DNA from 3 places in the Paenarthrobacter sp. NPDC090517 genome. Region 2 is predicted to be linked to each of the others. Evidence: predicted binding sites of a transcription regulator. Region 2 holds the regulator's gene; each other region holds the start of a gene.
The links. Region 2 encodes LexA, which represses DNA repair genes until DNA is damaged. Its sites were predicted from a motif close to TCGAACANNTGTTCGA; they were not measured.

Region 1: a site for LexA is predicted at 7,045-7,060, ahead of ruvA (Holliday junction branch migration protein RuvA). Genes of this name have one in related genera too.
Region 3: a site for LexA is predicted at 1,986-2,001, ahead of ACIQTW_RS13710 (Y-family DNA polymerase). Genes of this name have one in related genera too.

What each region holds. Positions count from the first base shown of each region.
Region 1 covers NZ_JBIVXN010000001.1:389,173-398,735, reverse strand. Annotated here, with positions in the region: gene ACIQTW_RS01810 (M3 family metallopeptidase) at 1-1,346, opposite strand, end outside; gene ACIQTW_RS01805 (CapA family protein) at 1,421-2,686, shown strand; gene ACIQTW_RS01800 (type 1 glutamine amidotransferase) at 2,690-3,484, opposite strand; gene ACIQTW_RS01795 (Mur ligase family protein) at 3,481-4,812, opposite strand; gene pdxT (pyridoxal 5'-phosphate synthase glutaminase subunit PdxT) at 4,915-5,616, shown strand; gene ACIQTW_RS01785 (YebC/PmpR family DNA-binding transcriptional regulator) at 5,620-6,375, shown strand; gene ruvC (crossover junction endodeoxyribonuclease RuvC) at 6,441-7,019, shown strand; gene ruvA (Holliday junction branch migration protein RuvA) at 7,123-7,767, shown strand; gene ruvB (Holliday junction branch migration DNA helicase RuvB) at 7,760-8,836, shown strand; gene yajC (preprotein translocase subunit YajC) at 8,980-9,363, shown strand; gene secD (protein translocase subunit SecD) at 9,478-9,563, shown strand, end outside.
Region 2 covers NZ_JBIVXN010000006.1:43,320-52,882, reverse strand. Annotated here, with positions in the region: gene dapF (diaminopimelate epimerase) at 1-50, shown strand, start outside; gene ACIQTW_RS17390 (class I SAM-dependent methyltransferase) at 31-645, opposite strand; gene hflX (GTPase HflX) at 1,168-2,727, shown strand; gene ACIQTW_RS17380 (ATP-dependent DNA helicase) at 2,720-4,780, shown strand; gene lexA (transcriptional repressor LexA) at 4,786-5,529, opposite strand; gene ACIQTW_RS17370 (LysM peptidoglycan-binding domain-containing protein) at 5,880-6,239, shown strand; gene ACIQTW_RS17365 (histidinol-phosphate transaminase) at 6,317-7,435, shown strand; gene hisB (imidazoleglycerol-phosphate dehydratase HisB) at 7,482-8,108, shown strand; gene hisH (imidazole glycerol phosphate synthase subunit HisH) at 8,105-8,848, shown strand; gene ACIQTW_RS17350 (hypothetical protein) at 8,864-9,007, shown strand; gene priA (bifunctional 1-(5-phosphoribosyl)-5-((5-phosphoribosylamino)methylideneamino)imidazole-4-carboxamide isomerase/phosphoribosylanthranilate isomerase PriA) at 9,055-9,563, shown strand, end outside.
Region 3 covers NZ_JBIVXN010000004.1:20,979-30,541, forward strand. Annotated here, with positions in the region: gene ACIQTW_RS13705 (hypothetical protein) at 1-588, shown strand, start outside; gene ACIQTW_RS13710 (Y-family DNA polymerase) at 626-1,924, opposite strand; gene ACIQTW_RS13715 (sugar porter family MFS transporter) at 2,095-3,561, opposite strand; gene ACIQTW_RS13720 (LacI family DNA-binding transcriptional regulator) at 3,698-4,720, shown strand; gene ACIQTW_RS13725 (LexA family protein) at 4,711-5,142, opposite strand; gene ACIQTW_RS13730 (dihydrofolate reductase family protein) at 5,288-5,884, opposite strand; gene ACIQTW_RS13735 (SDR family oxidoreductase) at 5,929-6,699, opposite strand; gene ACIQTW_RS13740 (FAD-dependent oxidoreductase) at 6,871-7,758, shown strand; gene deoC (deoxyribose-phosphate aldolase) at 7,875-8,567, shown strand; gene ACIQTW_RS13750 (hypothetical protein) at 8,620-8,847, shown strand; gene ACIQTW_RS13755 (right-handed parallel beta-helix repeat-containing protein) at 8,918-9,563, shown strand, end outside.

The DNA of each region.
Region 1 (9,563 bases), on a different contig from region 2:
AAAAGTGTAGGCTCACCGGGCGCTGGCTTGGTGATGTTGAGGTTGTTAACCACCACGGAGCGCGTTCCCAAGAGGCTGGACTGCTCCACGAGGGAATTCATCCAGGCACCTCCGCGCTTTGATTCCCGCGTGTAGTAGTCGCCCAGGAAGAGGCCGAGGCCGCTGCCGTCTTCATTCCGGACCTCCCAGATCCGGACGTCGGGGTGATAGCCTTCCAAATCACCGCGTTCATGGAAAGTGACCCCGTAAAGCCGCGTTGCCGCATGGAAGACACCGTCGTTGAGCACGGTGTCAAGGCTGAAGTAGGGCAGGAGTGCCTGTTCGTCCACCTCGAACCTCTCCTTTCGGACACGGGCAGAGTAGTACGCCCAATCCCACGGCTCGAGTTCGTGGCCGGCGTATTCGGCCAAGGCGTCTGCCTCCGAATGGGCGTTACGCATAGCAGCCGGTGCCAACCGACCCAGCATCGCCTGTACCTCGCTGAACCCTGGTGCGGTTTGCTGGTCCACCACCAACTCAGCGAAGTTGGCGAAGCCCAGGAGAGTTGCTTTCTCGGCCCGCAACCGTGCCGTTGCCTTCACCAGGTCGCGGACATCCAGGTCGCCGCCATCCGTGCCCCGCGCCAGGGACGCTTCGAATAGGCGACGGCGTATGGCACGGCTCTCCAAGGACGCCATGGCGGGTTGGTTGCTCGGTTGGATCAAGGTCAGCAAGTACTTGCCGTCCTGCCCGGCAAGCTTGGCTGCTTCTGCGGCGCCGGTGACCACTTCCGGCTGGAGACCGGCAAGATCATCGGCGTCGTCAAGAAGCAGGGCGGCGGTCTTCATGGCTTCCTTGACGCGCTGGCCAAACTCGGTGCCCAATCGGGACAGCTCGGCGTTAACTTCACGCAAGCGTTGTTGCCCGCTGTCATCCAGTTGAATTCCGGATTGCCGGAACTCCTTGAGGTACTCCTGCACCAGCCGGGACGATTCTTCATCCAGGCTGGCTGTGTCGATGTCGGCGAACCGTTGGTAGAGCGCGCGGTTCATGTACACAGCATCCTGGTGCGCCGAGAACTTGGGTGACAATTCTGTCTCCAGCGCCTTGATGGCGTCGGAAGCATCCGCAGAAACGAGTGTGAAGAATGCCGCAGCGGCCCTGTTGAGGAGAAGCCCTGACTGCTCCATGGCCATCGCCGTGTTTTCCCAAGTAGCTGGCTCCGGATTGGCCACGATCCGGGAAATTTCCTGAAGGTGCGATGCCAGCCCTGCCTCAACGGCCTCCGCATAGTGCTCTGCCGAGATGCCAGCGAAGGGTGGGAGCCCATAGGGGAGAGGGCTGGGGCTCAGGAGTGGGTTAGTCATGAAGTGACTCTTTCACGTAAGAATCGTGTCCTCAAGAGCGGCACGCCCGGCTTCCTCAAAGCTTCCGCCGTAGGATGAAAGCCATGGGCAAAATCACATTTTCCGGGAGATGGTTCCGTCCTCGCAAGGCGGCACTCGTGTTGAGCGCCGCGGCCATATCCCTACTGCTTAGCGCTTGCGGAGTCATAGCGGAAAATGATGACGCGAACCGCAGCAGCGCCACTTCCGTCCCGGCGATCGAGAGCCCAAGCCCAGCCCGAACACCCGCGCCGAACCCTACTCCAGGCAAGGGGCCCGCGTGCCCCGAGTTGCGCTGCACCTCCATCACGGTGACAGGCGACATGTTGGTGCATACCCAGCTCTGGCAACAAGCGAGAGCGGACGCTGCCGCAGCTGGTCAGCCCGGCTATACGTTCGTTCCGCTCCTCGAGGGGCAGCGTCGCTACATTCGTAACAGCGACCTCGCCATCTGCCATCAGGAAACCCCCGTTGCTACCCCGGAAGGGCCTTTCTCTGCCTACCCTTCCTTCAACGTCCCACCACAGATCATCACAGCCTCCAAGGAAGTTGGCTACCAGGCCTGCACAACGGCGAGCAACCACACCATTGATCGCGGTACCGAAGGTTTGCTCCGAACGCTGGACGCGTTGGACGCGGCGGGTTTGAAGCACACGGGTTCCTACCGGACGGAAGCGGAGTCCAAAGAGATACTCATGCTCCAAACGGACGCTGCCAAGGTGGCGGTGATCATTGGAACGTACGGCCATAACGGGCAGATCCCTGAGTACCCGTGGTTGGTTGACGAACTGGATCCAGCGGCCATGATTGCGAAGGCAACACAGGCGAAGGCGTTGGGAGCCGACATTGTCCTGGGCGTCATGCACGCCGGTGACGAGTACGCCAGCGAAGCCAATGCCCAGCAACAGGAAGTTGCTCACGCGTTGGTGGACAGCGGCCAGTTCACCATGATCTATGGGCACCACACCCACTCGGTGCTGCCGATCGAGAATTACAAGGGCACCTGGATTGTGTACGGGCTGGGCAACGGTGTCACCGAACTGTCCCCTTGGTACGTCCTCAATAATGAAGGCCTGCTGGTCAGGGCGCAGTTCAGCCAGAACGCCGCAGGTGTTTGGACTGCTTCGGACCTCGCCTGGGCACCGTCAGTGATCGTTCGCGATCCTTATCGTTGGTGCTCCGTGGCCAGCGATGCACCCCAGGGAGTCTGCGCCACCCCCGCGGCCGATGCCGAGACCTACCAGCGAACCAAAGCGGTGGTTGAGTCCATGGGCGCAGCAAGTGCCGGCGCCCATGAACTGCTGATCACCAAGGAAAAGTAGCGCCTACCGCGGCCGGCGTGCGGCGTGTTCGCGCGCAAGGCGGGCATAACCGTCGTCGGGCGTTCCCGGCACGAACGCTCCAAACTTGCGTTCGGCTGCCGTCCGGATCAGGAAGTCCGCAATGGCCGGATTCTTCGGCAGCAATGAACCGTGCAGGTAGCTCGCTACGATGTTGTTGTAGCGGGCGCCCTCATGCCCGTCCTTGCTGTTGTTGCCAGCGCCCTTGGTAACAGTGCCGAGGGGGTCGACGCCGGGACCCAAGGTTGTCTGCCCGCTGTGGTTTTCGTAGCCCAGGATGTCGCCGAATTCGGCAGATTTCATGGTTACGTTGCCGATGAGACGCTCGTCAGTTCCGTGGGTTTCGACGTCAAGAATGCCGATGCCGGGAATGACGGGCCCCGTGCTGGTCTTGAAGAACCTGCCGAAAAGCTGGTACAGCCCACAAATCACCAACATGGGGGCGCCCTCATCCGCGAGCTGCTTCAACTGCGCAGCACGGGCCTGCAGATCGTCCTGAATGACGAGCTGTCCACTGTCCTGCCCGCCTCCGCCCACAATAATGTCGACGTCGTCCGGGAACTCGTCGCCCACGTTGTACTCGAGCAACTCCGGCGTATAGCCGTGCCACTTGATCCGTTGCTTCAGGACAAGGGCGTTGCCCCAGTCGCCGTAGATGTTCATTTCCCGCGGGTAGAGCTGGAGGACGCGGATTGTTCCCTTGCTGGGCTGAGCGTCCAGTTGGGGCTGAGCGTCCGGGTGCGGCTGGGTTTCCGGCTGGGGCTGTGCTTCCGAGGTCATGAGACCACCTCAACTATGGTGATTTTGGCCAGTTCACGGCGTATGGCGAGCATGGAGGTGTAAGTGCAGAAAATGCGCTTGGGCTTGCCTCGCGAGCCGTCAATAAAAGTCCGCAGTGCTGCGGTGATGTCCGGTTCGACCACCCCGAAGGGCACGTCGTCGTATTGGAGGCGGAGCGCCATGTCGTACGCGCGGACTCCGGTGAGGACTTCCACGCCGTCTTCCCTCAGGGAATCGAACTCAACGTCCCAGAGCCAGGACATGTCCCTCCCGTCGGCGTAGTTGTCGTTGATGGCAATCATGGTGGCATACCCGCCGGCAGGGAAGGACTTAAGCCCTAGTCGGAAACCGCTGGGGTTCTTCACGAGCACCAATTCCAAGGGCTGGCCGTCCACCGTGAGGCTTTCGCCGCGGCCGAACGCGGGAGCAACTTCTCCCAAGGCCTTCACGAGTTTGGGCGTGTCCACCGGCCCGGTTCCCAGGATGGCCCGCGCCAGCGACAATGCTGCCGCAGCATTGAAGATGTTGTAGACACCACGCAGTTTCATGGATGTGGTGACGGTTTCGTCATCGAACTCAAAGTCAGCGTCCTGGGCACCTACCCGGCGGAGTACGACGTCGGCAGCCGGCAGGTCTACGTCGTCACCGGTTTCTGCGGCAACAGAGGTGCCTGACGGGGATGGACCAATGCCCGTTGTGCGCATTTCGTCGTCGTTCGGGAAAGTGCTGCGCAACGATTCATCGAGTCCGAAGTACCTGATTTCGGGGTGGTGAACGGCGTCTAGAGTGTTGAGGGCAGCGGCAATCCGGGCTACTCGGGGGTCTTCGCGGTTGAGGACCACGGTGTCTGTCGTCTTGGAGGCGATGTGCTCCAGCAAACGGGCCGTTTTGTCGATTTCGCCGAAGCGGTCCAGTTGGTCGCGCAGGACATTCAAAAGAAGGCTGAAGCGTGGCTCCACTTTGTTGACGAAGTGCACGGCGTGGGCTTCATCGAGTTCCAGGATGGCGATGTCCGCATCGAGTCGTCCACGCCAATCCACATCGCCCAGGAGCGATGCGGCCACACCTCGGGTGAAGTTGCTGCCGCTGCGGTTGGTGAAGACCTTCAAGCCTTGGCTTTCAAGGAGTTCCACCACCATCTTGGTAGTAGTCGTTTTACCGTTGGTGCCACTGACCACGGCTACACCGAGGGGGAGCGACGCCAGCGTTCGCTGCATGAAGCCGGGGTCAATTTTCTCGACCACCAGACCGGGAAAAGCTGAGCCTCCACCCCGGAGGCGGGACAGTGTGCGGACCAGCTTGCCGAGGGGAACGCTGAAGGAAAGCATGCTCTGTAATATATCCCAGTCGGGGCATGGAACCCTGCCTGACGGCAGCGCCCGACGGCCGGACACAGGGTTACTGAGGGCTTGGACCACTATGATGGACCAATGACCAACCCCCTTTCCGACGCTTCGTCACGCGTGGGTGCAGGACTCCGAATAGGCGTGCTGGCTCTCCAGGGCGACTTCCGCGAGCATATCCACGCTGTTGAGGCCGCTGGAGCCACCGGCGTGGGTATTCGCCGCCCGTCAGAGCTCGACGACATCGACGGCCTGATTATCCCCGGCGGCGAGTCCACCACCATAGACAAGCTTTCCCGGATCTTCGAAGTCCGTGACCCCCTTCAAAAGCGCATCGCGGAGGGCCTTCCGGTCTACGGCTCCTGCGCCGGCATGATCCTGCTGGCCAATGAAATTGCAGACCCGGCTACGGACCTTGACGGAAACCCCCAGCAGACTTTCGGCGGCCTGGATATTACGGTCCGCCGCAACGCTTTCGGAAGACAACGCGAATCCTTCGAAACCGACCTCGATTTCAAGGGCTTGGATTTCAGTGCCGGTGAATCCGGTGTGGATCCCGTTCACGCGGTATTCATCCGCGGCCCCTGGGTGGAACGTGTTGGTCCGGGCGTGGAAGTCCTTGCCCAGGTTGATCCCGACCACGCCAGCCACACGGCTACATTGCATGGAGTGGCTAGAATTGTTGCAGTGCGTTCCGGCCAACTGCTGGCCACCTCCTTCCACCCGGAAGTGACGGGAGAGAAACGCGTGCATGAACTCTTTATTCGAATGATCAGAGGAGAAGCGTAAAGCATGTCAGGCCACTCCAAATGGGCGACCACCAAGCACAAGAAAGCCATCATTGACGGCAGGCGTGCAAAGTCGTTCGCGAAACTGATCAAGAACATCGAAGTTGCTGCGCGCATGGGTGGACCGGACCTTGCCGGCAACCCTGGCCTTGAGCTCGCAGTCACGAAGGCGAAGAAAACTTCGGTACCCAACGACAACATCGATCGCGCCATCAAGCGTGGTGCGGGCCTCACCGGTGAAGTGGTGGACTACACCGAGATCATGTATGAAGCCCGCGGTCCCCAGGGTTCGGCTTTGTTGATTGAGTGTCTGACCGACAACAAGAACCGTGCCGCTTCCGAGGTGCGCCTGGCGATTTCGCGCAACGGTGGCACCATCGCCGATCCCGGTTCCGTGAGCTACCTCTTCGCGCGCAAGGGTGTTGTTGTCTTGCCCAAGAACGGCCTCAGCGAAGACGACATCCTGATGGCTGTCCTTGATGCCGGAGCCGAGGAAGTCAAGGACAGCGGTGAAAACTGGGAAATCCACTCGGAGCCCTCCGATCTCCAGGCCATCCGTGATGCCTTGAAGGAAGCCGGTATCGACTACGAGACTGACGAAGCCGAATTCGTTCCGTCCATGCAGGTGGACTTGGACGTTGACGGCGCCAAGAAATTCATGAAGCTCGTGGATGCGCTGGAAGACCTGGACGATGTCCAGAACGTTTACAGCAACGCGGACCTCAGCGAGGAAGTGCAGGCCGCCCTCGACGCCGAGTAATCGGGTGGGTGCAGCGCAACAACTTTGACAACCAGCAGGTTTACAGCCATCAGGAAGGCCCGGACTTGACTCTTCGCGTATTGGGAGTCGATCCGGGCCTTACCCGTTGCGGCATCGGTGTGGTGGACATTGAGCGGAACCGCCGGGCCACCATGGTGGCAGTCGGAGTGGTGGGCACCTCTGCCGAGCTGACCTTGGACAAGCGTTTGCTGGTCATTGCCCAGGCCATTGACGAATGGTTGGACCTGCACAAGCCGGATGTCGTCGCCGTCGAGCGTGTTTTCTCACAGATGAATGTGAGCACGGTGATGGGCGTAGCCCAGGCGTCGGGCGTCGTCATCGTGGCGGCAGCACGCCGCGGCATCCCGGTCGCATTGCACACACCTTCCGAGGTGAAAGCCGCGGTTACCGGCAGCGGGACTGCGAACAAGGATGCGGTCACCAAATTGGTGACCAAGATTCTGCGCCTGGATGCTCCACCCAAGCCGGCTGATGCTGCTGACGCCCTCGCACTGGCCCTCACCCACGCTTGGCGCGCAGGCAGTGGAATGGGCTCGGTTGGTGGCGCTAACGGAAAGGGCGGGCTCACTCCCGCGCAGAAAGCGTGGGCCGAAGCCGAAGCAAAAGCGCGCCGCAAACGGTGATTGTCAGCCGCCCTTGCTAGGGTATTCGTAGATATGTTCGGATAGTCCGCTTTGGCCGCAGTTTTCACGGTGACGGAGCAGGCAGTATTTCAGGAGCCGGGTCTTGATCAGTTTTCTCCGTGGAACCGTAGCCCACGTTGGTTTGTCCACCGCTGTAATCGACCTCAACGGTGCGGGTATGAGTGTCTTCGCCACTCCGCAGACCTTGAGCCACCTCAAAACAGGAACCGAAGCCAAGCTCTTCACTTCCATGATCGTCCGTGAAGATTCACTCACGCTGTTCGGGTTTGCCGACGACGACGAACGCGAAGTCTTCGACGTCCTGCTCAGTGTCAGCGGGGTTGGGCCGCGTTTGGCCTTGGCTGTTCTCGCCGTGCACGAACCGGAAGCCATCCGGGTGGCGGCCCACACTGGTGACAGCAAGGCATTTACCAAGGTGCCGGGCATTGGTCCCAAGGTTGCCGGCCGCATTGTCCTCGAGCTGGCCGGAAAGTTGGTTCCGCACGGAACCGGCGCGGGTACTGCTCCCGCCGCAGCCCCGAACGCGCAATGGAAGCCGCAGGTAGTCGCAGCCATGACCAGCTTGGGATGGTCCGAGAAGGACGCCAACGGCAGCATCGACAAAGCCATGGCGGACTCGCCGGAACTCGTGGACGCAGGAAACGTAGCCCAAATACTTCGGGCTACACTGCGCTGGCTTGGCCAGGACGGCGCGCGCGCAGGCAACCGCGTAGGCAGCCGTGGCTGAGCAGTCACTCGTCAGCGGGGGCGAGGAACCGGAAGAGCGGGTCATTGAAGCTGCTCTCCGTCCCAAGAACCTGCACGACTTCGTAGGACAGCATAGGGTCCGCAAGCAGTTGGCTTTGGTGCTTGAGGCTTCGAAGATGCGTGGCCGCAGCGCCGACCACGTGCTGATGTCCGGGCCTCCGGGACTCGGCAAGACCACCCTTGCCATGATCATCGCCGCGGAGATGAACGCACCGTTGCGTATCAGCAGCGGACCGGCCATCCAGCACGCCGGGGATCTCGCAGCCATCCTTTCCTCGCTCTCGGAGGGCGAGGTCCTGTTCCTTGACGAAATCCACCGCATGTCCAGGCCAGCAGAAGAAATGCTGTACATGGCCATGGAAGATTTCCGCGTGGACATCGTGGTGGGCAAAGGAGCAGGCGCAACTGCGATCCCGCTGGAGCTTCCTCCCTTCACCCTGGTAGGTGCCACCACACGCGCAGGACTTCTGCCGGGCCCCCTGCGGGACCGGTTCGGTTTCACCGGGCACCTTGAGTTCTATTCCGTGGCCGAACTCGAACTTGTCCTCCGCCGTTCTGCCGGGCTTCTGGACTTGAAGGTAAACTCCGCTGGTTTCACCGAGATCGCCGGTCGGTCACGGGGAACACCGCGTATAGCCAACCGGCTGCTGCGCCGTGTGCGTGACTGGGCGCTTGTGCATGGCATCGAGCAAATCGATGCCCGTTCGGCGTCAGCTGCCTTGGATATGTACGAAGTAGACGAACGCGGCTTGGACAGGCTGGACAGGTCCGTTCTTGAAGCCCTGATAACCAAGTTCAACGGTGGCCCTGTTGGCTTGTCCACGTTGGCTATTGCCGTCGGCGAAGAACCAGAAACGGTGGAGACCGTGGCTGAACCGTTCCTTGTACGTGAGGGACTTTTGGGACGGACTCCGAGGGGCCGAATCGCGATGGCGTCCGCCTGGACCCACCTCGGCTACGCAGTACCGGCCGGAGTCTTTGGCCAAGAGACCCTCGCCTTGTTCGGTGAGGACGAAAACCACGCCGAAAGCATAGATACGGTCGGTTAACACGCTCTGTTCAGCTTTTCCCACTAGACTGGTATGACGCTCGGCACGTTCGAGTCCTTGATCCATGCCCGCTATGCGGATCTGCCAGGGACGTTGCCGTGAACCAAAACGTAAGTACAGAACGGAACTTCCCTGTGGATCCAATGACCATATTGCTGTTCGTCATGCTTGGACTCTTTGTCTTCATGATGTTCCGCCGCAACAAGAAGACCCAGCAGCAGCAGGCTGAAATGCAGTCCAAGTTCGCTCCTGGTGTCGACGTCATGACCAGCTTCGGTCTCTTTGGCCGCATCGTGTCCATCGACGAAGCTGAGAACAAGGTCGTCATCGAACTTTCCCCGGGTAACCAGGCAACGGTTCACCGCCAGGCAGTCACCAAGGTGGTTGAAACCACCCCCGAGGAAGCACCGGTTGTCCCGGATGACGCTTCTTCCCTGACAGCCGCAGAGGCTGAGGCTCCTGCCGCCGTCGAGACACCGGAAGAAACCATCGCGCGCCTCAACAAAGAGGACAAGAAGGACAACTAGCACCGTCAGTCGCGGCGACACCGCGCAAGGCAACTTCTACGGCAGCGGAGAGCCGCCGGCAGACGCTTACCAGCGTTGGCCGGCGGCTGTCCGGCGATAACAGGAAGATCGATAATGGCACGGACCGGCCCCAAAAACTCAGCCCGCAGGGTGCTGACCTGGCTTGGCGCAATTTTCGTTGTATTAACCGCTGTCCTTGC
Region 2 (9,563 bases):
TTGAACTTAGTGGCCCGGCCGTCATCGTGGCTACTGGGACGCTTTCCTGACACGGATGATGCGGAACGTTTTTGACGTGCTCTCACGGGTGACCGTGTAGGAGCTGTCCAGTTCGGTGGCGAGCCACCGCTGGAGGGAGTCCGAGCCCAGGTTCTTCTGAACAACCAACCACGCATTGCCTCCTGCAGCCAGCCGAGGCAGCCATGTCAGCAGCAGCGTATGGAGTTCGTCCTTGCCGATGCGGATGGGCGGGTTGGACCAGATGGTGTCAAACTCGACGGCGGGGTCCACCTCGTGGGGGAGGCTGGCCGTGACGTTGGTGAGGCCCAGCGCCGCGGCATTCTCGTTGGTCAGCGTGATGCAACGCTCATTCACATCCACCGCATGAACATGGGCATGTGGCGCCATCAGCCCCAAGGTGAGGGCAATCGGACCCCAGCCGCAGCCGATGTCCAGCAGGTGACCTTTCGGGGACGGCGGCGGGACCTCGGAGAAAAGTACCGCCGTGCCTTTGTCCACGCCGTCGGGACTGAAGATTCCCGACGAGGTCTGCAACCGGCGTGGGGCTCCTGCGAGTTCCACAGTGAGTGGCTTGCGGGTGAATGGTCCGGCCGGTTGGGCAGTGAAATAGTGTGCAGACTCCATAATTTGCCAGATTAGTTGGCTATCGTCGGCTTGGGAAACCGCCTCCTTCCGCAGAAGGTTTGACAATGGCTGCTAAAGTTGAATGCATGTTCTTGATCTTCGAGTAATCAGCCCATAGGCGCCCAGTCATCAGGCGTCTGACGGTACCGCCCGCGACGCAGGCCCGCTTGGCATTCCAGCCCGGTTGGCCTTTCCGCCCGGCAGGTCACCTCTGGCTCAGTCCGGCGACTCCTGTATACGAAGCCGGACGCTCTGAAGATACCGCTCCTCCCCACATCCGCTTTGGGCCTACAGGTTCTGCGCGGCCAATCGTTGGGGCAGGCAGAGCATCCTCACATTGGCCAAGGGACCCTCCCGCGGAGTCATCCACGCCACATCCCAGCAGTCCCTGCCGCCGAGAGGCACCGACTGCTCAGCACATAGGAGGCCCTTTTGGCCGATGCCCGTCAGCCCAGCGCGAATAGCGCCCCATCGAGCACCAAACCGCACTATTCTGGAATTGCCGAACAGTCTAAGGAGACCATGACCACCCAGAAGCACTCCGGATCCGATTCCGACGCCCAGGACATGAGTCCTGAACAAATCCAGGCCGTGATCGACCGGATTCTTTCCAAGGATGTACCTGCGCAGGCATCCGACGACGAAGCCAACAGCGTGTTCGGCAAGGCTCAGGCGATTTCGACCCTGGACCAGGAACACAGCATCTACGACGGCGACCAGGAAGATTTGGCTGAACGTCGCGCTCTTCGCCGTACCGCAGGATTGTCAACCGAGCTCGAAGATGTCACAGAGGTCGAATACCGGCAGTTGCGCCTTGAGCGCGTTGTACTGGCCGGCCTATGGACTGAGGGGACTCTGGCAGATGCGGAGAACTCCCTCCGCGAGCTCGCAGCACTTGCAGAGACCGCGGGATCCGAGGTGTTGGATGGCCTCGTCCAGCGTCGGCAGAAGCCGGACCCCGGGACCTTCCTCGGTTCCGGTAAGGCTCAGGAACTTAAAGACATCGTTGCGGCCACAGGCGCCGACACCGTGGTGGTGGACACTGAGCTTGCCCCCTCTCAGCGACGCGGCCTTGAGGACATTGTGAAGGTCAAGGTTGTTGACCGCACCACGCTGATCCTGGATATTTTCGCCCAGCACGCCAAGAGCCGTGAAGGCAAGGCGCAGGTGGAGCTCGCCCAGCTCGAGTACCTGCTCCCGAGGCTTCGTGGTTGGGGCGACTCCATGTCCCGCCAAGCCGGTGGCCAGGTGGGTGGAGCAGGCGCTGGAATGGGTTCGCGTGGTCCTGGTGAAACCAAGATCGAACTTGATCGGCGTCGAATCCGCACCCGCATGGCTAAGCTGCGTCGTGAAATCGCCGCTATGAAGCCGGCACGTGAGACCAAGCGTGCCAACCGGCGTCGCAATGCTGTTCCTTCTGTTGCCATCGCCGGGTACACGAACGCTGGAAAGTCGTCCCTGCTCAACCGCCTTACTGACGCAGGGGTCCTGGTGGAGAACGCCTTGTTCGCCACCCTGGATCCCACGGTCCGCAAGGCGCAAACCCCGGACGGCATCGGCTATACCCTCGCAGACACGGTTGGGTTTGTTCGTTCACTCCCAACCCAGCTCATCGAGGCTTTCCGATCAACGCTGGAGGAAGTTGCTGATGCAGATCTGATCCTCCATGTGGTGGATGCATCCCACCCGGACCCTGAGGGCCAGATTGCAGCGGTAAGGGCTGTTTTCACCGAGGTGGACGCCCGCAAGGTTCCGGAGATCATCGTCCTCAACAAGGTGGACGTCGCGGATCCCTTTGTGGTGGAGCGCCTCAAGCAGAAAGAACCCCGCCACGCTGTTGTATCCACCCGCACGGGCCAGGGCATCGCGGAACTGCTGGAAGATATCAGCCGGTCCATCCCGCGGCCTGGCGTCCGCCTTGAACTGCTCATTCCCTACGATCGTGGGGAAATGATCAACAAGCTGCACAATTCCGACTCGGAAATCCTCAGCCTTGAGCATGAGGAGAACGGGACCCGCGTAGTTGTCATGGTGCGCGAAGGCCTGGCCGCCGAACTGGAGTCGTTCGTCAGTAATGGTTGAGAAGGTGGCGGCGGACGCCGTCGAATCGGTGGGCGAGAAGACCACCCTCGAGCTGTTGGATCGGGCTGTTGCCGGAATGGGCGGACAAAGCCGTGCCGGCCAGCACGAAATGGCCAAGCATGTTACCCGGGCCATCGAGACCGGGGAGCATCTGCTGGTCCAGGCGGGAACGGGAACAGGTAAGTCGTTGGCTTACCTGATTCCGTTGATCGCCCATTCCATGGACAGCGATAAACCGACTCTCGTGTCCACCGCCACCCTCGCACTGCAGACCCAAATCGTCGGCCGGGACCTTCCCCGGTTGCTGGAGACCATCAACCCTGCCCTCGAGCGCCCGGTCAATGTGGCGCTGGTCAAGGGCAGGGCAAATTATGTGTGCCTGCAGAAACTCGAAGGCGGGTTCCCCAGCGAAGAGCCTTCCGAAGGGCAACTGTTCTCCCTTGGCGAGGACACCAGCGTTCCCCACTTTGCTGCCTCCATGGGCGGGCCGCAATCCCAGCTGGGTAAAGAAGTAGTCCGCCTTCGGGAATGGGCGGAGAAAACCCCGACCGGCGACCGCGATGAACTCATGCCCGGAGTCACTGACAGGGCCTGGCGCCAGGTATCCGTGACTTCCATGGAGTGCCTGGGGGCTCAGAAGTGCCCCGTGGCAGAAGAGTGCTTCAGCGAGTTGGCGCGCTCACGGGCGAGTGAAGCCGACGTCGTGGTCACCAACCACGCCATGCTGGCAGTGAGCGCCTTTGAAGGCCTGGCCGTGCTGCCTGAGTATGACGTCGTGGTGGTTGACGAAGCACATGAGCTACAAGACCGCGTGACCGGCGCCGTTTCAGGCCAGTTGTCCGTGGCCATGGTTCACGCTGCGGCATCAAGCGCCCGCAAGCACACAGCCATCACAGTGGACGCCCTCAACGCTGCAGCGGAGCGGCTGGATATGGCCATCGCCGGCGTTCCCAACGGGCTGTTGCCCAACGGCCTCAACGATGAACAGCTGGATTGCTTGGACCAGTTACGGGACGCCGCCCGCGCTGCGCTTTCGGATTCGAAGACGGATTCATCAAACGCAGTCGACGGCGGACGGCAGCTGGCCCGTTCACGGCTCATGCTGATCCTGGAATTGTGCGAACGCATGCTGGCCGCCAAGGAGAACCGCGAAGTGGTCTGGTTTTCCCGAAACAGCACGTTCGACCCCCAGCAGGGGTATTCACAACCTGATGAAACTGCCCCGGCCTTAATTAACATCGCCCCGCTCAGCGTCGCCGGACGGCTTCGCGAAGGGCTCTTTGCCGGCCACACTGTAGTGCTGACCTCCGCCACGCTAGCCATCGGCTCGGCTTTTGAACCGGCAGCAGGTGGCCTCGGCCTCATCGGCGACGGCGCCCCGAGCTGGACCGGGATCGATGTGGGTTCGCCCTTTGATTATCCCAAACAGGGTGTCCTGTATGTGGCAAAGCACCTCCCGAAACCCGGGCGCGGTACCTCGCCCGAGGCGCTCGACGAATTGGAAGACCTCATCCGGGCGTCCGGCGGGGGAGCCCTGTGCCTGTTCTCCTCGCGGCGTGCGGCCGAAGAAGCAGCCGACGCCATGCGGCTCCGGCTGGACGTGGATATCCTCTGCCAAGGCGAATCCACCATGGCGGCCCTCGTGAAGCAGTTCGCCGATGAGCCCGACACATGTCTCTTCGGAACCATGTCACTGTGGCAGGGCGTAGACGTTCCGGGTGGCTCGTGCCGCTTAGTGGTCATTGACCGTATTCCCTTCCCACGGCCTGATGATCCCCTGATGACTGCGCGCTCCAGGGCAGTGGCGCAATCAGGTGGGAATGGCTTTATGGCCGTATCAGCTACGCACGCTGCCATCCGACTGGCGCAGGGCGCTGGCCGCCTGATCCGTTCGACAGGGGACAAGGGGGTAGTCGCAGTGCTGGACTCCCGGCTTTCGACGGAACGCTACGGAGGCTTCCTGCGTGCCGCTCTGCCGCCGTTCTGGGCAACGACCGACCGAACAGTAGTCCGTGGCGTCCTGGAGCGTCTGGGCTCGTCCAAGGCCTCGTAGAGCGCCTAAAGGGAGCGGAGTACCGAAACTACCTTGCCCATGATGGTGGCTTGATCACCCAGGATGGGTTCGTACTGGGTGTTCTGCGGGAGCAGCCACGTATGGCCATCCCGCTGCCGGAAGGTCTTCACGGTTGCTTCGTCATCCAGTAGGGCTGCCACTATGTCGCCGTTGATGGCGTCGTTCTGGCGGCGGACCACCACCCAATCACCGTCACAAATGGCGGCGTCAATCATGGAATCGCCGGCCACTTTCAGCATGAACAATTCGCCATGCCCCACAAGTTGCCGGGGGAGCGCAAGCACGTCTTCCACCGTCTGGTCAGCCAGGATGGGGCCACCGGCCGCAATGCGGCCCACCAGAGGGACCATGGCGGTATCACTTGCACTGGCCAGCTCTGTTACGTTCAGGCCACCCGCGCTGCGAAGGGTGGTGGGCGCTTCCACGCCCGGTATGGGGCCACCGTCCAGGGTCAGAGGCATCAGGACTTCCATGGCGCGAGGACGCTTGGGGTCCCTGCGGAGATAGCCGAGCTTCTCCAGTTGGGACAGCTGATGAGTGACGCTCGACAAACTGGCCAGACCCACGGTGTCGCCGATCTCGCGCATGCTGGGCGGGTATCCGTTGTCATTGACAGACCGCTGGATGGTCTCCAGGATCTTTTTCTGCCGGACAGTCAGGCTCTTGGGACTCTTCTGAGGCTGCTGGCTCCGCAGGGGTGCCCCGCCGCCCGTGGCTTTCGCTGCCATGTTCGCCAATGCCTTTCCATTTCGCCCCGAAGCGAGCCCGGGGTTGTCGGGTCTGCAAAAAATGTCAGACCCTCCTGTTCCACTGAAACAGTGCTGTTTCTTCACTCAAACGTAGGGCAGGCACAGGCGTTTATCAAACATTTGTTCTAGCGAGTCTCGACACCGTTCGTTGATAAGTGCTAAAAATGTCATAGCAAGGTTCGAATATGTGTTCTATAAACCAGATGCTGACGCCGGATGTTCGAACAGAGTGTTCGAACAACCGGGAATCAGATGACGGGAACACAAAGAATTGGCCGCCAAGCACCGGGCACCCCGGAACCTGGCAATAGCTCAGAAGGGCTCAGCTCATGTCCGCAATCACTACGTTCGCTGATTTCCGCACCACTCAGGCACCCACTCGCCTGCGTCTCACCCGGCGGGGACGGATTGTCTTCTTCGGCATCCCGGCAATGCTGTTGGTGGCGGCGCTGCTGACCCTCGCCGGTTTTATCAACTCCCCGGCCAAGGCGTCGGACTCCCAGTCCCAACTGCGTCCGCCTGTTGCAGTCACTGTCACGGTTCAGCCGGGCCAATCCCTCTGGGGCATCGCCGGGGCGGCTGCGCCCGAGCGGGACCCTCGTGATGTCATCGCGGAGATCATCCAGCTGAACGACCTCCGTGGCGGCCGCATCCTGCCCGGCCAGCAGCTGTTCGTTCCTGCGAACTAGTTGTCCACCACCCGCGGGATCCGCTGGCCTGGCGTCACAGTTACCCGGCGGTCCCGGCTGCCCCTTAAACTGTGATGGTGAGTGACCAGCTTGAGCGACTTGACAGACTTCCCCTCCGGACCAACCTGCGTGGACTGAGCCCCTATGGCGCACCGCAGCTTGACGTCCCCATCCTGCTCAACGTCAACGAAAACACTCATGGGGTCCCAGCTGATGTCCAAGCCGCCATCACCGAGGCTGTTGCCGCTGCGGCTACAGGGCTGAACCGCTATCCGGACCGCGAGTTCACCGAACTACGTGAAGCCTTGGCCGAGTACCTTGGCCACGGACTTTCTCCAGACAATATCTGGGCGGCCAACGGATCCAACGAAGTCCTGCAGCAAATCCTCCAGGCATTTGGTGGACCGGGACGCAAGGCGCTCGGGTTCCCGCCCACGTACTCCATGTACCCCCTCCTGGCGAGTGGCACGGACACAGAGTATGTCCGCGGGGTGCGTGCTGACGATTACGGGCTGGATGCCGAATCGGCCGCCGCGCAGGTTCGGGAAACGGGTGCCAACATTGTGTTCCTGTGCTCACCCAACAACCCCACCGGTACAGGGTTGAGCTTGGACGTTGTTGAAGCCGTCTACGAGGCTGGCGAAGCGAGCCAAGCGATCGTGATCGTGGACGAGGCCTACCACGAGTTCGCGCACGACAATACTCCGAGCGCCATGACGTTGTTGCCTGGACGTGAGCGGTTGATCGTCTCGCGAACCATGAGTAAAGCGTTCGCACTGGCGGGTGCCCGGCTCGGCTACATGGCGGCAGCCGCGGAAGTCACGGACGCCATCAGACTGGTCCGCCTCCCGTACCACCTGTCTGCCGTCACGCAGGCAACTGCCCTGGCTGCACTCAACCACCGCGAAGCCCTCATGGCCGACGTCGAGGACATCAAGGTACAGCGCGACCGGATTGTGACAGAGTTGCTGCGCATGGGCCTCAAGCCTGCGGCGTCCGATTCCAATTACGTCTTCTTCGGCGGCCTCGAGGAGCCGCACGAGATTTGGCAGGGCCTGCTCGATGCCGGTGTGCTGATTCGCGACGTCGGCATCCCTGGACACTTGCGTGTCACTGCTGGAACCGAACCGGAAACCACAGCCTTCCTTGAGGCTTTGGAAGCACTGCTGGACGGCAAGGCGCCACAGCGCGCCTAAACTTGTCCATAGACCCAACCCATTCTCCGCGTATAAGGACGTCCCAATGAGCGAAACCGGCGCCAAGCCGACCGCTGCCCGCACCGCGCGCATGGAGCGCACCACCAGCGAGTCTTCAGTCCTGGTGGAGATCAACCTGGACGGTTCCGGTGTCTCGGACATCAGTACCTCGGTTCCGTTCTATGACCACATGCTGACGGCTCTGTGCAAGCACTCCCTGATCGACATGACCGTAAAGGCCACTGGCGATACCCACATTGATGCGCACCACACGGTGGAAGATGTCGCCATCACCTTTGGCGAGGTCCTGCGGACGGCACTTGGCAACAAGGCCGGCATCCGTCGCTTCGGTGAAGCAACGGTTCCTTTGGACGAAGCCTTGGCGCACGCCGTCGTTGATGTTTCCGGACGTCCCTACCTGGTGCATGGCGGTGAGCCGGCCGGGCAGGAGTACCACCTGATCGGTGGACACTTCACGGGCTCGTTGACACGCCACGTGTTTGAAGCAATCACGCTGCACGCCGGAATCTGCCTGCACATGAATGTCCTGGCCGGCCGGGACCCGCACCACATCGTCGAGGCCCAGTTCAAGGCCTTTGCACGCGCGCTGCGCGCAGCCGTGGAGTCCGATCCCCGTGTTGAGGGCATCCCGTCCACCAAGGGGGCATTATGAGCGGCCAGTTTCTGAAGAATGGGGCGGTGGCTGACGCTACTGCATCCGTGAAGCCGGAGTCGCCGGAAGGCAAGCCCACCGTAACTGTGCTGGACTACGGATCGGGCAACGTACGGTCCGCTGTCCGTGCACTGGAGCGCGCTGGCGCCCACGTGGTTCTGAGCTCCAAGCCTGAGGATGTGCTCAACGCTGACGGTCTGGTGGTGCCCGGCGTGGGTGCCTACGAGACGGTGATGAAGGAGCTCAAGTCCGTCGATGCCATCCGCATGATCGGACGCCGGGTTGCTGGTGGCCGCCCTGTGCTGGCCATCTGCGTCGGCTTGCAGGTCCTCTTCGAAGCCGGTGTAGAGCACGGCACCGAATCCGAGGGTATGGCCGAGTGGCCGGGCAAGGTTGAACTCCTTCCCGCTCCCGTGGTGCCGCACATGGGCTGGAACACCGTGGACGTACCGGAGGGCTCCAAGCTGTTCGCCGGCGTCGAACAGGAACGTTTCTACTTTGTGCACTCCTACGGTGTGCAGGAGTGGAACTTCGACGTCGTTCAGCCCCGCATGGCTCCTCCCATGGTCACTTGGTCCGAACACGGTGCACGCTTCATTGCTGCTGTCGAGAACGGCCCGCTCTGCGCTACGCAATTCCACCCGGAGAAGTCAGGCGATGCCGGAGCCCGGCTCCTGCGAAACTGGGTGGACAGCCTCCGTAAGCCCGCTCCGGAAGCATCCGGAAGCGATACCGCCTAGATGTGGGGGTCGGTATTGCTGATGGCCCTCGCCGGCCTGCTGATAGGCGGGGGTATCTCCTTCCACCAGCAGAAAAAACCGCGCTGGGTTTCCATTTGTTTCTATGTGCTGGCCGGGATGTCCCTGCTGGCCGCCTATCTCCTGACGCTGGGTAACTGAACCAGTCGCTCAATAAACCGCGTCACTTTCGAACTCCAAGGACACACATGACCACCTCCGCCCAGTCCGTTCTGGAACTCCTGCCCGCCGTCGACATCGTTGACGGCCAGGCAGTCCGCCTCCTGCAGGGAGAAGCCGGCTCGGAAACCAGCTACGGTACACCGCTGGAAGCAGCATTGAACTGGCAGAACGCCGGTGCCGAATGGGTGCACATGGTGGACCTCGACGGCGCTTTCGGCCGTGGAAACAACGCCGCGCTCATCAGCGAGGTCGTGTCGCAGCTCAACGTCAAGGTGGAACTCTCCGGCGGTTTGCGGGACGACGAATCCCTTGAGCGTGCACTCGAGCTGGGTGTCGCGCGCGTGAATCTTGGAACGGCAGCGCTGGAGAATCCGGAGTGGACCCGAAAGGCAATCGACCGCTTCGGTGACAAGATCGCCGTCGGCCTTGACGTCCGCGGGACAACTCTTGCCGGACGGGGCTGGACCAAGGAGGGCGGTGACCTGTGGGAGGTTCTGGCACGCCTTGAGGACGCAGGGTGCGCCCGCTACGTTGT
Region 3 (9,563 bases), on a different contig from region 2:
CCGCTGCCGAAGAGTGGCGATATCGACGCCGGCACATACCTGGTCCCCGTCGACGGCTACAAGGAGCCTTTCCAGATCACCGTCCCAGGCGGCTGGTCTGCTCTCGACGGCAATAGCCTGGGCAAGGATGACCCGGATCACCCGGCTGAATGGGCCGTCCGCCTGACCCTTGGGTCCGCGTTCTATGTGTCGCAGGACGCATGCAACTGGAGGGGCGCCCTTGGCGATTTCGGTCCTGCGGACTGGGCCTTCACTAGGGCTATGGCGGCGCAGTCGTTTACGGCAAGCACTCCTCCTGTCAAGGTCATGGTGGGCGATTACTCCGGCTTCGAGTTCGACCACTCCGTCGAGGGCGACGTGGACATCCCGGCCTGCGACAGCGGCAAGTTCTGCATCCACTCAGAAATGATGTACCACTGCACACACTGGTACTCGACTCAGAATGAGCACGAGACCTACCGGGTGGTCGACGTGAACGGCAAGCGGGCTGTCATCGCGGTGGGCCATATCGACGAATCGATCAATCCGGAGCTGATGAGAGAGGCGCGCACTGTCTTCGACTCGATCGTGTTCGAGTCCTACAAGTGATCAGCTGATCCGGCGGCCGATCCCGCTCGCTGCCACGCTAGGCCGCCTTCACCAGGGGAAGCTCGTCCCAGTTGGTGGTGTAGCGGGGGCTGAGCATGTCGCGTTTCATGGACCAGTCCGGGCCGCCTTTGATGCCCGCATGGCCCAAACCGATGGATCCACGGCCATAGCGCTTACTGACCTGCTCGAGCAAGGGGCCTATGCCCCGTTCTTCATGCCGGTTCTCGAAGATTTCCAGCGGTTTCTGGTTGCCGCTGGGTCGGAGGTCCGTGACCATGATTCCAGCTTTGGCGTACCTCACGCCTTCCTGGATTTTTGGAACCAGCGCATGCGCGGCCTTGGTCAGCAACACCGGATCCGAGGTGGGCATTGGCAGCTTGACGTTGACAGTGGGGAACGATTTGTCGTTGGGGTTGTAGACCGATGTTGCGGCAAAGGCAGTCAGTAGCTTGGCTTGCAGGTCATGTTTGGCCAGCCTGGCACTGGCCATCTGGCCATAGACACTCAGTACCTGCCGCAGCTCAGCCGCTGAGGTTATTGGTGTGGAGAAGGATCGGGAGAAGATCAGTTGATCCCGTCCGATCCGTTCCTCCTCCATGGGGATGCAGGGGGTGCCTTGCAGTTCCAGCACAGTCCGCATCATGACGATGGAGAACTTGTCCCGCAATGCCACCGGGTCGGCACGGACCAGGTCCAGGATGGAGAAGATCCCCATCGCGTTCAGGCGTTTCGTGAGCCTGGTGGCGACGCCCCAGATTTCGATCACGGAGAGCCGTGCCATGAGTGCTTCGCGTTGGGGCTCCGGGATGGAGTCCCACCGGCACACGCCGTTGAAGGCCGGGTTGTGCTTTGCCCACTTGTTGGCCAGCTTGGCAAGCGTCTTGGTGCGCGCGATTCCTACGCAAACGGGAACCCCCACGTGTCGTTGGCAGGCAGCTTTGATGGTGCGCCCTAGCTCCAGCAGATCGTCGGGTTGCCCTTTGACTCCGAGGAACGCTTCATCAATGGAGTACACCTCCTGCCATGCTGAGTACCGGGCCAGGAGCTCCATCACCCGCGAGCTGATGTCTCCATAAAGTTCATAGTTGCTTGAGAGTGCAATGAGTCCCCATTCCTTGGCGCGTGGAGCAAGCTTGAACCAAGGCTCGCCGAGTCCGATTCCCAGTCTTTTGGCCTCCGGCGACCTGGTCACGGCGCAGCCGTCGTTGTTGGACAGGACGATCAGCGGCTTGCCCTCCAACGCAGGATTGAAGGCACGTTCTGCCGACGCATAGAAGCAGTTGATATCCACGTGGGCGATCTCCTGCATGCGATGCATGAGCGCTGGCTTGGACATTCCACTCCTTGGCTCGCACTAGCACGCGTGCCCGCATTCGAGTGTGAGACACGCCATGCATTCGAACATACATTCGAATACCTTCACTGTACCGCTAGCCTCTGACAAGAAGACATCCCGCCCGCCAGACTACGGAAGTCCGGCGGGCGGGATGCGACTACTACTGAAACCTAGGACATACCAGCCGGCTCCTTCTTGTGCACCAGGTAGATGGCACCGGTGGTCACATCTTCTTCGAGAGCCTCCAAGGTGCGTCCGCGGGTTTCGGGAACCTGCGTGTAGATGAAGATGAGGGCCAGGATTCCAACAACCCCAAAGAGGAAGAACGTTCCCGTAATACCCACGCCCGCCACCAACGTGGGGAAGAAGAGACCGAGGAGAGCATTGGCTATCCAGAGGCAGAATACCGACAGGCCGATCGCGAAGCCGCGAACATGCAGCGGGAAGATCTCGGACAGCATCACCCACACGGCGATGTTGAGGAATGTCTGCATGGATCCTACAAACGCAACCACCAGGAACAAGATGACGAAAGGACGTGCTGCATTGCCGACAGGCAGGACGATCGAGGCGATTCCGATGAGGAAGTGGCAAACAGTGGTCAGCGTGAATCCAAGGAGCAGGGTGGTGCGTCGATTGATCCGCTGCATGAGCGTCAGGGCAATGACGCCGCCGACAACGGCAATGACACCGGGGGCAATGTTGGCGATGAGGGCTGCACTTGAGTCGAAGCCGGCTTCGACCAGCACGGACTGGCCGTAGTACATGATCGAGTTGATGCCGGTTAGCTGCTGAGCCACACCCAAACCGATACCTACCAGCACAATGCGCAGGATCCACTTGTCCTTGAGCGCTGCCCAGGAGGTTGCTTTTGAAGCCCGTTCCTCATCAGCCAGGTGCTTCACGTCGGCCATTTCAGCCTCGGCTCGCTCCACGGATCGAATGGTCTTCAGCACTTCCAGCGCTTCTTGCGAGCGCCCCTTGGAAATGAGCCAACGCGGCGACTCAGGCATACGCAGCATACCGAAGAACAGAGCTATGGCGGGCAGGGCCGCGACCGCAAGCATGATGCGCCAGACTCCCCCGAACTCACCCCAGACATTGCCGATGATGGCGTTGACCACGAAAGCCGCGAGCTGCCCAATGACGATCATGAGTTCATTCCGCCCCGCAAGGGAGCCACGGATTTCATACGGGGCCAGCTCGGCAAGGAACACCGGGACCACGGTGGAGGCGCCACCGACAGCCAAACCGAGGATGACCCGCCCCAGGACCATGACTTCGAAGCTCGGTGCGAAGACGCAGGCAATGGTCCCGGCAAAGAACAGGACGGCCAACAGGATGATCGTCTTGCGGCGACCCCAACTATCGGACAAGCGCCCGCCGCCAACCGCTCCGGCAGCTGCTCCGAACAAAAGGGAGCTGGTGACGATTCCTTCCGTCAGCGGCGTCAATGCGAGGTCCACGGTCATAGGCCTCAGTGCGCCGTTGATAACGCCGGTGTCGTAGCCGAAGAGAAGACCACCGAAGGTGGCTATCAAGGCAACGAGGCCGAGGCGCTTTCTGTGCGGACCATTTGTCAGCGGAGGGAGGGAAGTGCCATCGGCGGCTCCCCGCTGCGTTTGTGTGGCAGACATCAAGACTCCTTTGTCGGTGTGTTGCGGGTCATATTCACCCCGCGCTGAATACAGACTAACGCGCGAAAGGCTTAAATGTAAGGTCAAACTAACAAATCGCTAAGATCCCGCCTTTCCATCATGGGAGGATGAGGACATGGTTATCGACAACCGCCATCGTTCGGCCACCCAAAGCGACGTCGCCAGGGAAGTCGGCGTCTCCCGAACCCTCGTGTCTTTTGCCTTCCGGGGCGCGCCGGGCGTCAGCGAGGAAACCAAACAGGCGATCTTCGATGCCGCAAAGCGCCTGGGCTACCGACCCAACGCAGTAGCTGCCGATCTCGCACGAAAGCATCGGTCCGCCGTCGGCCTCCATCTCCTGGACATCCGCAATGAGGTCTACGCCGACATCCTCAACGGCGTCCGCATGGCACTGCCGCAGGATGGCAACAGGCTCATCCTGAGTGTCTCCCGGTCTGTTGGCGGAGAGGACCACGGCGCTCTGGAATCACTAATTGAGGCGCGAGTGGGGATAATCATTGCCGCCACCCTGCTGGATTCGGACGAACGGGTCCATGAATTGGCCAGGATCGTTCCCATGGTCAGCGTAACGCGTCCCGTGGAGGGCGTGGACAGCGTCTATTCAGACGATGCCGCCGGCGCCCGCGCGGCCACCGCTCACCTCATCGGGCTGGGTCACACAAGAATCGCCCACCTGGCAGGGCCCGTCTACGACGGTCATACGGTCCGCAGGCGGAGTTACGCACAAACCATGCGCGACGCCGGGCTGAAGCCGCTATTGCTCGAGGCCGACGACTTTACGCAGGACGCCGGACAGCGGGCGGCCGCCAAATTGCTCGCTATGACTGACCGGCCAACGGCGATATTCACCCACAATGACCAGCTCGCCCTGGGTGCCCGCGAGGCTGCGTACGCCAAGGGTCTTTCATTGCCGTCCGAGCTTTCCCTGGTGGGATACGACAACTCGAGGACCTCCGGACTCCACGGCATCGACCTCACATCGGTTGACCTCCACGCTGTTGAACTCGGTCAGATTGCGGGAACCGTTGCCTTGGAACGCCTCAGCAATCCCGATGGGCCCGCCGCAGACAGGCGCCTCACACCGCAGCTCGTGGTGCGAAACTCGACCGCCCCGCCGGTTGCATACAGTCAAATGTGATGCAGGCACGTGGTAGCGACACCCCAAATGGTCAGCTCCGACATTGCGGGGACGCGAATGTCCGGGTACTTGGGATTGTCGGCCTGCAGGACAACGCCCGCAGGCGTGACCCGTAGCCTTTTGATGGTCAGCTCGCCGTCAAGGACCGCTACGACGACGGAGCCGTCCTTGGGCTCGAGCGCCCGGTTGACGATCAACTCATCGCCGTCACTGATTCCGGCGCCCTCCATGGACTCACCGGTCACCCTCACTACGAATGTGCTGGTGACGTCCTTGATCAGGTGCTCATTGAGGTCGATCCGACCATCAAAATAGTCCTGCGCGGGCGACGGATACCCCGCCGCCACCGGGATAGGCGCCAGCAGTACTGACATAAGGGAAAAGCCCGCATCTATCACGCGGGGGCCGACTATCACGCCCACAACACACCTTTATTCGAATATATGTTCGATAGTTCAGTGTACAGCGGATGGCGGACATTGTGCCCCTAGCCTTCACCCCCGTCACCGGGTGGTGGTCGTTCCCGCGTTCGGATCTCACTGCTGCGAGACCAGCGCTCTTGGGTGACTAGTGAACCACGCGGTACCGCACGTGCGTTACCAAGCTGGTCGCGCGCACCTGGGTCTGCTCCAGCTGCAGGTCCCCCACGCCGTCGAGCAATCGCTCGCCACCACCCAGAACCATGGGTGAAATGTGGAGCCGCAGCTCGTCCATGAGCCCGGCCGAAAGATACTGGCGGGCAGTCTGCGCACCCCCGGCAATGGCTACATCTTTGTCCCCGGCAGCCTCGCGGGCCTGCATCAATGCCGATTCGATGCCGTCGGTAACAAAGTTGAACGTTGTTCCGCCTTCCATCTCCAACGGCTCACGCCGATGGTGGGTAAGGACGAAAACCGGTGCGTGATACGGCGGGTCCTCGCCCCACCAACCCCGCCATTCCGTGTCCCACGCCGCGGGTCCGGGCCCCGCAAACATGTTGCGTCCCATGATGAAGGCACCGGCCGCGAGGATCCCTTCAATCTCAGGCGCATTCGCCTCCGGCTCTTCGAACATCCACCTGTGCAGGAGCTCTCCGCCGTCGCCCAACGGCTCCTCCACGCGCTGGTTGGGCCCGGCAACAAATCCATCCAGCGAAACAGTCAGATCGCATGTGACTTGGCTCATGCGCCCATCATGCCACCACCGGCCCGCAAGGGTCAGCCGGTGCACTATCCCACCTTGAAACCACCGTTGCTGTGCAGCACCTGCCCGTTGATCCATGAGCCTGCATCCGAGAATAGGAAACGGACCAGGTTTGCCGTGTCTTCCGCGGTTCCCAAGCGGCCGGCCGGGGTGGCGGAGGTCCCCCACTGCCGGATTGACTCGTCCATCCATCCGGTGTCAATTGGCCCGGGATTCACCACATTGGCCCGAACACCACGATCAGCCAGTTCCACCGCGGCGGCCGTGACAATCCGGTCCAAGGCGCCCTTGCTGGCACCATAGGGCAAGTTATGAACAGTATGGTCGCTGGTCAAGGCGACGATCCGCCCGCCAACTTCCCCATGCTCAACAACGGGGAGTTGCTCAGCGAAGGCTTTGATCAGCAGCCAAGTGGCTCTCGAATTCACAGCGAAATGCCGATCCCAGCTCTGTACCGAGGTACTGAGGATGGAGCTGTCCACCGACTCGCAATGCGACATCACCAGACCGCGCACCGGGCCAAGGCAAAGTGCGGCAGTGACCAGTTCTGCCGGCACCGCCGGATCACTGAGGTCGCCGGCTGCAAGCTCGACGGCGGCCCCCAGTTTGCGGCACTCGGCGGCTATTGACTCCGGATCGTCGGGAGACGCCTCAAGCCCCAGTCGCTGATCGTAGGGCGTCCAATAGTTGAGAATCAGGTCCCACCCGTCACGAGCCAAGCCCAAGGCCATGGCCGCCCCGATGGAACGGCGCCGTCCCACGCCGGTCACCAAAGCTACCTTTGTATCTGCTGTCATGCTCCGACTCTATGTGCCCCGCGCGGAGCCGGATGTGATCCACGTTATTACCGGCCGGTAAACACCAAGCTACGGATCCGCCAAAGACGGCAACAGCGGCGAAACACCCGCGAAAAACCGGCCCCCTACGCTGTTGATCAACAGCAGGTCACATGAGCGAAAGGGCCAAACATGTCCGCCATCCCGTCCGCACCTTCCCTCCACATCGTCATTGCAGGCGCCGGTCCCGCGGCCCAGGCTCTGGTGCGGCGACTTGCCGGAGCGTCCGAATCCCGGCAGCGCGCTTTCCACGGAACCATAACTGTGCTCAGCAACCGCGACGAGTGCCCGGACGCCCTGTTGGAACTCGCTGAACTCCCCCAGGTCTCGGTCCGCTTCGGACAGGCGGCCAGCTTCATTGACGCCGATTCAAGGATTGTCACCACCGTGGATGGCATGGAGTTTTCCTACGACCAGTTGGTCATTGCGACGGGCTCTGCCCCGACCCTCCCGCCGGTGGCAGGCGCCGAGTCCAGCTTGAGCTACTCCACCATCGATGACGCCGCGAACATCGGCGAAGCGGTCAAGGATGTCAGCCGTCTGGTGGGCCGCCGTCCACTTGGGATCCTCGTTGGGAACGGACCGGCAGCGGGTCAGGCCGAGGCTGTGCTTCGTGCACGCGGGGTCCGCCCCGTCCGCACAACCCTCCGCCCCACCGCCGTCGTGCCTGCCGCCAACACCGGCGCAGGTGCGCAGGGTTCCATGCTGCCGGCCACCGGCGTCCTCTTCGAAGACGGCAGCAGCATGAACGGCGACCTCGTTGTGCTGGCCGAGGAGCGCACGGCCCGTAACGACCTCGCCGAAAGCGCCGGGCTCACAACTGCTGCCGACGGCGGCATATCAGTAGGTCGTGACCTCGCCACGTCCGTACCGGGCATTTGGGCGATTGGCGATGCCGCCTCCTGCGACGGACTTCGACTGGGCCTCCTTCTCTCCGCCGAGTCCTCTGCGATGCTGTGCGCCTCAGGCCTGCTCTTGAGTGCGGGCAATGACGACCAGCAGGCGTTGATCGCGGCCTGATGCCCCGCCGGCGGCGGCCCAGTGGGGCCCTCTGCGCATGTGGCAAGATGGTCCTTTGACGGGCAGTGACAACCCTGCGGCCACCGGGCCGGCCACGCCCTGCACGGAAGGATCCCATGAGCAACGAAGCCGTCGCGCCAACAAATATTGCCTCCTACATCGACCACACACTGTTGAAGCCGGAGGCCAGCGAGGCTGACGTCCTCAAGGTGTGCGCCGAGGCAGTCGAATACAAGTTCAAGTCGGTGTGCGTGAACCCTGTTTGGGTCAAGACCGTCACCAAGGCCCTCAAAGGTTCGGGTGTGCTAACGTGCTCGGTCATCGGATTCCCTTTGGGCGCCACCCCCAGCGACGTCAAGGCTTTCGAGGCCCGCGGAGCCGTGCTGGACGGCGCGGATGAAATCGACATGGTGATCAACATGGCCTCCGCCCGCGCCAACGACAAGGGCGCGCTGGTGGACGACATCAGGGCTGTGTCCGAGGTAGTCCACGCCGGGGAGGCCATCCTGAAGGTCATCATCGAGACCTCCATGCTGACCGATGAGCAGAAGGTCATTGCCTGCGAAGCGGCCGCAGAAGCCGGGGCGGACTTCGTCAAGACGTCCACCGGATTCAATGGCGGCGGTGCCACCGTTGAAGACGTTGCCTTGATGCGCAAGACCGTGGGACCGGAGCTGGGGGTGAAGGCCTCAGGCGGCGTGCGCTCCCTCGCCGATGCACAGGCTATGATTGCTGCTGGTGCAACACGTATCGGAGCGAGCTCCGGAATTGCCATTGTCAAGGGTGAACAGGGTTCATCCGCCTACTAAGGCTTCCGCTGCCGTCAGAGATTTTTGAGCCCTGCGGGGCGAGGAGGAATGAATGTCCAAGAACGCCACAAGCGCCCCCATTGAAAAAGAGAACAGCCTGGGCACCAGCATTGTGCTGTTCCTTGTCATGATCGTGCTCTTCCTGGGCGCCATCTACTCGCTTTCTTTCCTCAGCCTGGATAACCCGTGGCCGATGGCCGTCTGCCTCGGCCTGTTCGCCCTCGCGTTCTGGATCCCGCAGACCATTCTTGGCCGCTCGGACTCCGCCGGCGAAAGCTAGAACCCGCATAATGACGTGGAATGGTCCGGGCCCCCGCCTGGGCCATTCCTTTTTGTTGGGCGTTTCCCTAGTGACCACGCTCCTTCTCACGGGCTGCGGTCCAGCAAGTGCCCTCAGCCAGCCGGATGCACCGGACCGCATGGAACCAGCGTCCTGCGATGTGTTGGGAAGCAAGGCCGTCAGCGTCAAAGAATGGGTGGTGGAGGGATACCTCGACCCCGAGGACACCTCCAAATCCCTGCAACTGGCCATCGATACCGCGTCCAAGGGAGGTGGAGCGATTGTGCAGTTGCCCGAGGGCGTCTTCACGTTGGAACGTCCTTTGGTTATGAAGAACAATGTGCTCCTCAGAGGAGCCGGGCCAACAACAGTGCTGAAAGCAGGCCCGGACTTCCTTGAATTCGAGGGCCCTTTCGGCGGCCACCCCTTGATCACCACCAACGGCGCACAAAACGTCACCATCTCACAGCTCACGGCGGACCAAAACGGTGAAGAGCTGGATGGAAACCTTCCAGGACGCCTGCGTGAGTATCTAGTGGACGTCCGTCACTCCAGCAACGCCTTGGTGGAGGGTGTCTCCACGCGGAATCCCTACACTTACTCCATCGCCGTGGTAGCCAGCAGCAATTTCTGCTTACGTGGCAACCACACACTTGTGACCAGCAGCGGCCGATACGATCAGTTGGACGGCATTCACATCACCGACTCCCATGGAG